DNA from 4 places in the Lysinibacillus sp. CD3-6 genome. Region 3 is predicted to be linked to each of the others. Evidence: riboswitches for the same ligand, from Rfam matches in the RefSeq annotation. Region 3 holds a riboswitch; each other region holds the start of a gene.
The links. Region 3 has a riboswitch for S-adenosylmethionine ahead of metK (methionine adenosyltransferase). Riboswitches for the same ligand answer to the same signal wherever they lie in the genome.

Region 1 (2,206 bases), 120 kb from region 3:
AGCTGCTACATTTGTCTCTGTACCATCAATTTGTACAATAAGAGTACCGTATGCACCATTTTTCGTTTGCGAGATATTACCATGGACAATGCTAACTTCTACATCAAACTGTTTTACTAAATGTGATATAACTGGCTGCTCTGTTTTTTCACCAACAAATACAAGCTTAACAAGGTGTCCTGTTGGATAGTTCATTCTAAGCTGTGCAACTGTCTCCTGCGTTTCCTTCGTATCGGTAATTTGTGATACGAATTTTTTAGTGATCGCTGCTTGTGGTGCTTGGAACACTTGTAGTACTTCACCACGTTCAACAATTTCTCCAGCTTCCATTACCGCTACACGATGACAGATTTTGCGAATAACATGCATTTCATGAGTAATTAATACGATTGTTAAGCCTAATCGTTCGTTTATATCGACAAGCAAATCAAGAATTGCATCCGTTGTTTCTGGATCCAGTGCTGATGTAGCTTCATCACATAACAGCACTTCAGGATTATTGGCAAGTGCTCGTGCTATGCCAACACGTTGCTTTTGACCACCTGACAGTTGTGATGGATACGATTTGTCACGACCTTCTAAACCAACAAGTGCAATAAGTTCTTTCACACGTGCGTCTCGCTCACTTTTAGCTACACCTGCAATTTCAAGTGGAAATGCAATGTTTTCTGCAACTGTTCTTGACCAAAGTAAGTTAAAATGTTGGAAAATCATACTTACCTTTTGTCTAGCATCACGCAACTTTTGACCCTTAATAGATGAAAATTCTTGGTTATTCACCTTCACCGACCCAGTTGTCGGCTTTTCTAAACCGTTTAATAAACGAATCATCGTACTTTTACCAGCGCCACTATAGCCAATAATGCCAAAAATTTCACCTTTGTTAATTGTAAGATTAACATCTTTAACAGCAGTTAATTCGCCATTTGCGGTTTTGTATTTCTTCGTAATATTTTGAAGCTGTATCATAGCGAAACTCCTTTTCTCATATAGAAAACCCCTTCACTCACAGACAAGTAGAAGGGGTCACGTACTTTATACGCTAAACCGTTCTCTCATCTTTCAAAGAAAAATCTTTGAGTGATTTGGCACCTTTTCACATTTGTGATGGTTGCCGGGCTTCATAGGGCACTTCCCTCCGCCGCTCTTTATAAGAGTTCGATATATTTAATAGTTTTTAATATAATTGTTACTTTACCATGCTAGCAAAGTTCAGTCAATTGGTTTTTTTAACAATTCGTATAAAAAAGGTACGGATTGAAATGCATAAACCTTTTCTCTAACTGATCCACCATCACTAACGAGTAAACACGGTACACTTTCGATTTGAAAATCATAAGCTATTTGCTCTAAAAAATTAATATTTGCCTTGCCTAATTTTAACTGTGGCAATAATTGTTCTATGATATCCATCATTTTAGATGCAACTGCACACGTTCCGCACATCGGTGTATATAAATAAAAGGCAGTTTTTTCACCAGATTTTACTGCTGTTTCCCACTGCTCTTTTGACCATTCTTCCATTTTTCAACCAACCTTACAAAATATATTCATTATGGATGGAAAAATGCGCACGCAATAAAATCATTGCAAGCACTTTCCTCGGTGTAGTTTCTACTTCTTTATAAGTAGGCATCGTTCGCAAATGCTCTGCTTCAGGATAATGTCTGTCCATCAATGCTCGTAATTTATCTCCAGATGCATCTGCATCAAAAAATGTATAGAGCTCATAGCCCTCATATGGGTCGAGTAATTCTTCTAATTGATGCACACCAATTGTACCATTTGTACAAAGTATTGTAACATCTTCACTCAAAATAGGTTCTATTTGAAGCTTATCCGAACGGCCTTCCACAATTAAACATTTCCCTTCGAACATCACGCCACCCCCATTTAGCAGTTATCTACGACAACAATTTATTGCAATTATAGGATTCCACACTATGCATAGATCTACACGTTAACAATATTTTCTATATGTCACTTTGCAATTTGGATAACATTTTATGTGAGTTACTTGGACTTTCATTTACTTGAAGAGTCACGCTTTGTACAGCTCAAAAAACAATTGCATACCTGTGTTATATAATAAAAAACGCCGGTATGTACTCCGACGTTTTTCTATTATAGGCTTGATTATTCTGCAATCATTTCTTCGTATTGTTCTGCAGTCATAAGGTTTTCAAGCTCTGAAGCATCAGCAGGC
Region 2 (2,206 bases), 810 kb from region 3:
TCTGATAAAAATAATATTATCTCCGTACCGAACTTTTTTTACATTCATTGCAACATATATAAAAAGAGGACTACGCTAAGCTTTGTTAGCTAAGAACGGGCTACTTCAACACAAAATAGAATGCCACTACATAAGATACACTAAGATATTAGCTATAGATTGGAGGAATTCTGCTGTATTACAATCCTTATCCGTATTATGTTTATGTACATCAATATCCAAATTGGGGCGTTGCTAATTCGTCTTTCCCCCACCATTTACCTGGACAGCTTGCGATGCCCACATCTCCAAACCCAAATCAGTACCCGCCTATTAATACATTGAAGTTGAAGACATCTGCCAAACAAATTCAGCCGATTATGCAGCAGGCCCAATTATTAACAGAGAAAATTGAAGGGTCCGATCAGTTTGCCCATGATCTTAAAAATGCCGCACAGCTTTCCAAGCAAGATGAAGTCCAAAAACTCATTTCTTCTGCAGGTGTTACAGCGAAATTCGAAGCGAAATATACGCCAGACAATATTCGAATTGTTTTATCAGAAGGTGGGTGCTGTAGTATCGCAATCATTTTATATTGGTAAGAAAGAAGGCATCTTATTTTTTATAACCATGCACTCCTATAGAACTTGTAAACTATTTATAATTATGCTAAAGTATTTGTTATTACTATTTCTGAAAATTCATATATTTTTCTTATCAAGAGAGATGGAGGGATTGGCCCTATGAAGTCTCAGCAACCAGTCTTAGGCATGGTGCTAATTCCAAATGGTGAAATTCACCAAAAGATGAGAAGACTGACTTCTGTTACACGAGAGTCCTCTTCTACAAGTAGGGCTCTTTTTTTATTTTAATTAATGGTTAATTTCCTATTAGTTTTTCTAAGAAAAATTATGAACTTTTGAATGTAGTAGGCTTGAGCTTGTCCGCGAAAGCGTTCGCCTGAAGCGTAACGATGGGAATAATCATTCTTTTTTCACTTCGATGTTCGTATTTAATGACGCAATTGATTCACCACTCATAATTAAGAAAGCAGGGAATAAAAATGACAAATGAACTTTTACAAGCATTACAGCTATTAAAAACTAAGCAATGGGTCGACTTAACACATACATTCGGGCCAGACTCTCCTCATTTCTTTATGTTTGAAGATGCAAAATTTGAAACGCTATTTTCTCATAATGACGGCTTTTTTGCACAACAATTTACGTTTCCTGGGCAATATGGAACGCATATTGATCCACCTATTCATTTTGTTGCAAATACGCGCTACTTAGACGAATTAGAATTAAAAGAACTTGTCCTTCCGCTTATTGTTATAGATAAGTCCAAGGAAGCAGAATTGAACAATGACTTGACGTTAAGCGTACAAGATATTTTAGATTTTGAAGCAGAATATGGAGAAATTGAAGCAGGTACATTTGTTGCACTGCGAACTGATTGGAGTAAACGTTGGCCAGATAAGGACTTATTCAATAATAAAGATAAAGACGGTCATAACCATATTCCAGGTTGGGGATTAGAAGCGTTGCAGTTTTTATTTACAGAACGGAAAATCAATGCCATCGGTCATGAAACATTCGATACAGATTCAGCGGCGGATTTCCGTAAAAATGGAACGTTAGATGGCGAATATTTTGTACTAGATCAGGATACATATCAAATTGAACTGATGACAAATTTAGATAAGCTACCAGCCAAAGGAGCAGTCATTTTCAATATTGTGCCAAAGCCTGAAAAAGCTTCTGGATTCCCTGTGCGTTCATTTGCAATTTTGCCTTAAATTTAAATAAAAATGGTCTGCCTCAAATGCCAAATAAACATTTGAAGCAGACCTTTTTTTACTATTTATTTAATAGTATTTCTTTTTTTAAATACAAAGTACACAATCAGCATTAATACGATAAACACCAATATGGCATATAGGCTGTATTGAGATAAATACATGCCAACAAAACGCCATTTATTTCCGAGTACTTTCCCTAAAGTAATAAAGGTGAAAGTCCATATTATTGCACCTGCATACGCATAAACAGCAAACTTTTTATAGGGATAATTATTAATAGCTGCAATATATGCTGTTAGATGACGAACACCAGGTATAAAATAGCCAATTAATAATAGGACAGGCCCTATCTTTTCAAACAGTTTTTTCGTAAACTCAATTTTTTGTGCAGTAATATGAACTTTCGGCCCATATTTTTGTAAT
Region 3 (2,206 bases):
ATCAAGCATTTTAATAATGCCTGCTGGACGTAGATCAAATAGATCGCGAACCCATTTTACGATATCGCTTTCGCTTACTTTTCCTGTACCAAATGTATCTACTGCGATTGATACGGGTTGTGCTACACCAATGGCATAAGCAAGTTGTACTTCAGCACGTTCTGCTAAACCTGCAGCAACAATGTTTTTAGCTACATAACGCGCTGCATATGCAGCAGAACGGTCCACTTTTGTAGCATCCTTACCAGAGAATGCTCCACCACCATGACGTGCATAGCCACCGTATGTATCAACGATGATTTTACGTCCTGTAAGACCAGCATCTCCTTTAGGTCCACCAATAACAAAACGACCTGTTGGGTTAATGAAATATTTTGTTTGAGCATCTAATAGCTCACTAGGTACTACAGGAGCTATTACTAACTCTTTTAAATCTGATTGAATTTGCTCTAATGTCGCTTCTTCATCATGCTGTGTTGAAATAACAATCGTATCGACACGTACTGGGATGTTGTGTTCATCATACTCAATTGTCACCTGTGTTTTACCGTCTGGACGTAAATATGCTAGTTCACCTGATTTACGAACTTCTGTTAAACGACGAGCTAATTTATGCGCTAAACTAATTGGTAAAGGCATTAATTCAGGTGTTTCGTTACAAGCGTAACCAAACATTAATCCTTGGTCACCTGCACCAATTGCTTCAATATCTGCATCAGTCATAGAACCTTCACGCGCTTCTAATGCTTGGTCTACACCTTGGGCAATGTCTGGTGATTGTTCACCAATTGCTACTAGTACTGCTAAGTTTTCAGCATCAAAGCCATATTTACCGCGTGTGTAGCCGATTTCTGCTACAGTATCACGCACGATACCTTTAATATCTACATAAGTAGAAGTAGTAATTTCTCCTGCTACTAGTACTAATCCTGTCGTTACAGTTGTTTCACACGCTACACGTGCATTTGGATCTTCTTTTAAAATGGCATCTAAAATGGCATCCGAAATTTGGTCACAAATTTTGTCAGGATGTCCTTCTGTTACACTCTCTGATGTAAACAATCGACGGTTTGTCATTTGGTTTTCCTCCTATTACTCTTACAAATAGCATTTGCGAAATTAATACGGTACTCATTACCCATGTCAAGTTCGCTCCTGAAGGATAGAACTTTCAAGCCGTTGTTGCTTTTAACATGAGGATTTCGAAAGATCCGTCATTATAATAAGGAAAGAATTGTATATACTTACCTTTACATTCATTATGAAAATAAAAAAAATCCTTTTCTCACGTCTTTACATGAGGAAAGGAATAATGACTTCGTAACCTTTCACTCTTATCGTTCAAGGGTTTTCCCCTTGCATCAGGTTGGCACCAGCGCATGTCGTGAAATAGTTCATGCAGGTTGCCGGGTTTCACAGGGCCTGACCCTCCACCAGCTCGGGATAAGAGTATCCGTTCAATTCCTCATCTTACGTAAAAGGTCGAACGTTGTCAATTATTTTATGACTTTTTGTTGAAAGTTATTTAAAACACGAAAATAATTTTTGAATTAGTATAGATTATTAAAGCAATTGTGTTATACTATTTTTGAAATTAAGAAAAACTCCCTCAAACTCAAGGGAATATTATAAAAAAGGATGGTATTTAATCGATGAATTCAGTAGAAATTGCAAACGAACTGAAGGAATTATTAAACGGTGGGAACATTAACGTTCAACTTTCAGTACCACAATTAGCGGAAAAAGCTACATCTCGTGGTGAGGCAATGTTAACAGTAGATGGCGCAGTTCGTGCAGAAACTGGCAAATACACTGGTCGTTCACCTAAAGATAAATATACGGTAGAAGAAGAAAGCACAAAAGATAAAATTGACTGGGGTAAAGTAAACCAACCAATTTCTTCGGAAGTGTTCGATAACTTATATGTAAAAGTAGTTAAATACTTAAAAGAACGTGACGAATTATTCGTATTCAAAGGTTTTGCTGGTGCTGACAAAGATTCACAATTAAGCATCCAAGTAATCAATGAATATGCTTGGCACAATCTTTTCGCCCATCAATTATTTATCCGTCCAACACAAGAAGAATTAGCTTCTCATGTTGCTGAATTCACAGTTATTTCAGCTCCTAACTTTAAAGCGGATCCAGCTATCGATGGTACATCTTCTGAAACTTTCATTATTGTATCACTTGAAAAGAAAATCAT
Region 4 (2,206 bases), 560 kb from region 3:
ATCAGCGCCTGCTTCATATAATTTTTTCGCCCCTTGAATAAAGCCATCAATCTCTAAATGCCTTGGTGTATCTAACTCCACGATAACTGAGCGCTCACGTTTCACCTTTTCATGTAACGGCTCATATGTTGCAGGCTCTGCTTCTCGTACAATCTCCACTTTTTCTGGCTTAGCTAACTTTTCTTCAATAGGTGTTAACTCTTCTAAATATTTTTTCGCTGCCGCAATGTGCTTTGGTGTTGTGCCACAGCAGCCACCTATTAAACGAACACCTTGGTCAACTAGTGCAACCGCTGCTCGACCAAAATAATCTGCTTCTGATTCATATACGACACGCCCATCCTCTAAATCTAGCAATGATGCATTTGGATAGGCAGACATAAATGCTTTTTCAGGAAGTTCAACACCTTCGAATGCTTGAATGGTATGATGCGGACCTAAACGGCAATTTACGCCAACTACATCTGCACCAAGCATCTCAAGCTCGTGCAATGCATAATTTAATGCCATTCCATTTTGTAACACGCCAGGTTCATGCATTGACACCTGCGCAATAATTGGTAGCTTTGTTTTGGCACGTAACATTTTCAACGTTGCGCTTAACTCTTCGAAATCATAATACGTTTCAAGTAAAAGGCCGTCTGGATTGCCTGCAAGTAACACATTAGCTTGCTCTTCAACTGTCGTTAAAATTTCCTCTAACGTAGCATCACTTTTACGAATACCGCGGATGCCCCCAATTGTGCCTAACACAAATTGTCCACCATCTGCTGCAGCACGTTTAGCAATCGTGATCGCTGCTTCATTAAACTGCTGCACTCGCGATTCTAAGCCGTAGCGTGCTAATTTAATAGCATTAGCCCCATAAGTATTTGTTTGAATTACATCTGCACCAGCAGCAATATATTCTCTATGAATTTTTTCAATTAATTCTGGTTTCTGTACATTCATTTCTTCATGGCAGTACTCCAAGCCGTAGCCATATAAAACAGTACCAATAGCACCATCTGCAGTTAACACATGTGTTTTTAACTTTTCTAGCAATCCCATAAACGTAAGCCTCACTTTCCTTTTTCCCAAAATATAAAAAGCCTTCTTTTACAAAAAAGAAGGCTTTAACGAATCGTAATTGTTTTTCCTTCTCATCTTCGACCAATAAGGTCTTCTGGATTTAGCACCTGACATGAGTTGGTTGCTGAAGCTTCATTGGGCCAGTCCCTCGGCTTCTCTCGATAAGAATGTAGTATGAATTTTTCAAATAATTAAAAGAATCATATCGTTTACAGGCGATAGAGTCAAGACTATTTCACTTAACAAAGGAGATTTCTCCAGAAAAATACCTATTTTCGTATTTATTTCACTACTATACTAGTTTTTCTGCAAGCTCTTCGCCTATTTTTTTACCATTTTGAATACAAGCACCAATACCTACTCCAAAATAAGAGCAACCTGCTATCGATAAATTGGGATACTTTTCTGCAAGTTCAGCTGTTAAGCCCTTCAATGCTTCATGATGTGCTAAATCGTATTTCGGCATTTGGTCGATCCACTTTGCAACATTAACAACAGTTGGCTTTTCATCAATACCTAAACTTTTCTTCACATCTTCTAATGCGACAGCTGCTAGTTCTTCATCTGTCATCTTTCGTAATTTTTCGTACGCAGGATTAATGCTCTTATAAAACAGTCGTACAAGTAATTTACTATTAGTAGATGTATGCTTCCATTTTCGGCTTGTCCACGTTGCCGCATTGCATTGCACATTTGAATTATGCGATACAATAAAGCCCGTTCCATCTGCTGGTAACACTGCATCTGGTACATCAAAGCCTAAGTAAATTGTTATGGCAGAAGCTGTCGTAAATTCTTTAAAGTAACGATCCAATGATGGGTCCTGTAATAAGCTTTGCACCGCATCATTCGGTAGCGCTAATACAACGTGATTAGCCTCAAGCTTTCTATTATTAGCCAAAGTAATTGTATATTGCCCTTCATGTTTCTTTACACTTGTTGTTGCTACACCTTTAATAATTTCTACTTCCGTTAATGTTTCTTCAAGGCGATCAATCAGTGATGATAAGCCTTCTTTAAACGAAATAAATTTTTTATTGGAAGCTTTCATAAATTGTTCGCGATTTGCATCAAACCCCTTAATGATGCTTCCGTAATCATTTTTATAATCAATTAAGTACGGCAGTGTAGAAGC

Region 1: it holds a riboswitch for S-adenosylmethionine, as region 3 does, so the genes downstream of both, FH508_RS19255 (methionine ABC transporter ATP-binding protein) here and metK (methionine adenosyltransferase) in region 3, are expected to answer to the same signal.
Region 2: it holds a riboswitch for S-adenosylmethionine, as region 3 does, so the genes downstream of both, FH508_RS22525 (cyclase family protein) here and metK (methionine adenosyltransferase) in region 3, are expected to answer to the same signal.
Region 4: it holds a riboswitch for S-adenosylmethionine, as region 3 does, so the genes downstream of both, FH508_RS21280 (bifunctional homocysteine S-methyltransferase/methylenetetrahydrofolate reductase) here and metK (methionine adenosyltransferase) in region 3, are expected to answer to the same signal.

Annotation. Positions count from the first base shown of each region.
Region 1 covers NZ_CP085880.1:3,852,693-3,854,898, forward strand. Annotated here, with positions in the region: gene FH508_RS19255 (methionine ABC transporter ATP-binding protein) at 1-969, opposite strand, end outside; SAM riboswitch class I at 1,053-1,157, opposite strand; gene FH508_RS19260 (thioredoxin family protein) at 1,213-1,524, opposite strand; gene FH508_RS19265 (toprim domain-containing protein) at 1,538-1,879, opposite strand; gene gcvH (glycine cleavage system protein GcvH) at 2,137-2,206, opposite strand, start outside.
Region 2 covers NZ_CP085880.1:4,545,369-4,547,574, forward strand. Annotated here, with positions in the region: gene FH508_RS22520 (YuzC family spore coat inner layer protein) at 276-581, shown strand; SAM riboswitch class I at 691-792, shown strand; gene FH508_RS22525 (cyclase family protein) at 1,043-1,780, shown strand; gene FH508_RS22530 (DedA family protein) at 1,846-2,206, opposite strand, start outside.
Region 3 covers NZ_CP085880.1:3,735,258-3,737,463, forward strand. Annotated here, with positions in the region: gene metK (methionine adenosyltransferase) at 1-1,077, opposite strand, end outside; SAM riboswitch class I at 1,332-1,450, opposite strand; gene pckA (phosphoenolpyruvate carboxykinase (ATP)) at 1,653-2,206, shown strand, end outside.
Region 4 covers NZ_CP085880.1:4,293,290-4,295,495, forward strand. Annotated here, with positions in the region: gene FH508_RS21280 (bifunctional homocysteine S-methyltransferase/methylenetetrahydrofolate reductase) at 1-1,050, opposite strand, end outside; SAM riboswitch class I at 1,140-1,239, opposite strand; gene FH508_RS21285 (protoporphyrinogen oxidase) at 1,364-2,206, opposite strand, start outside.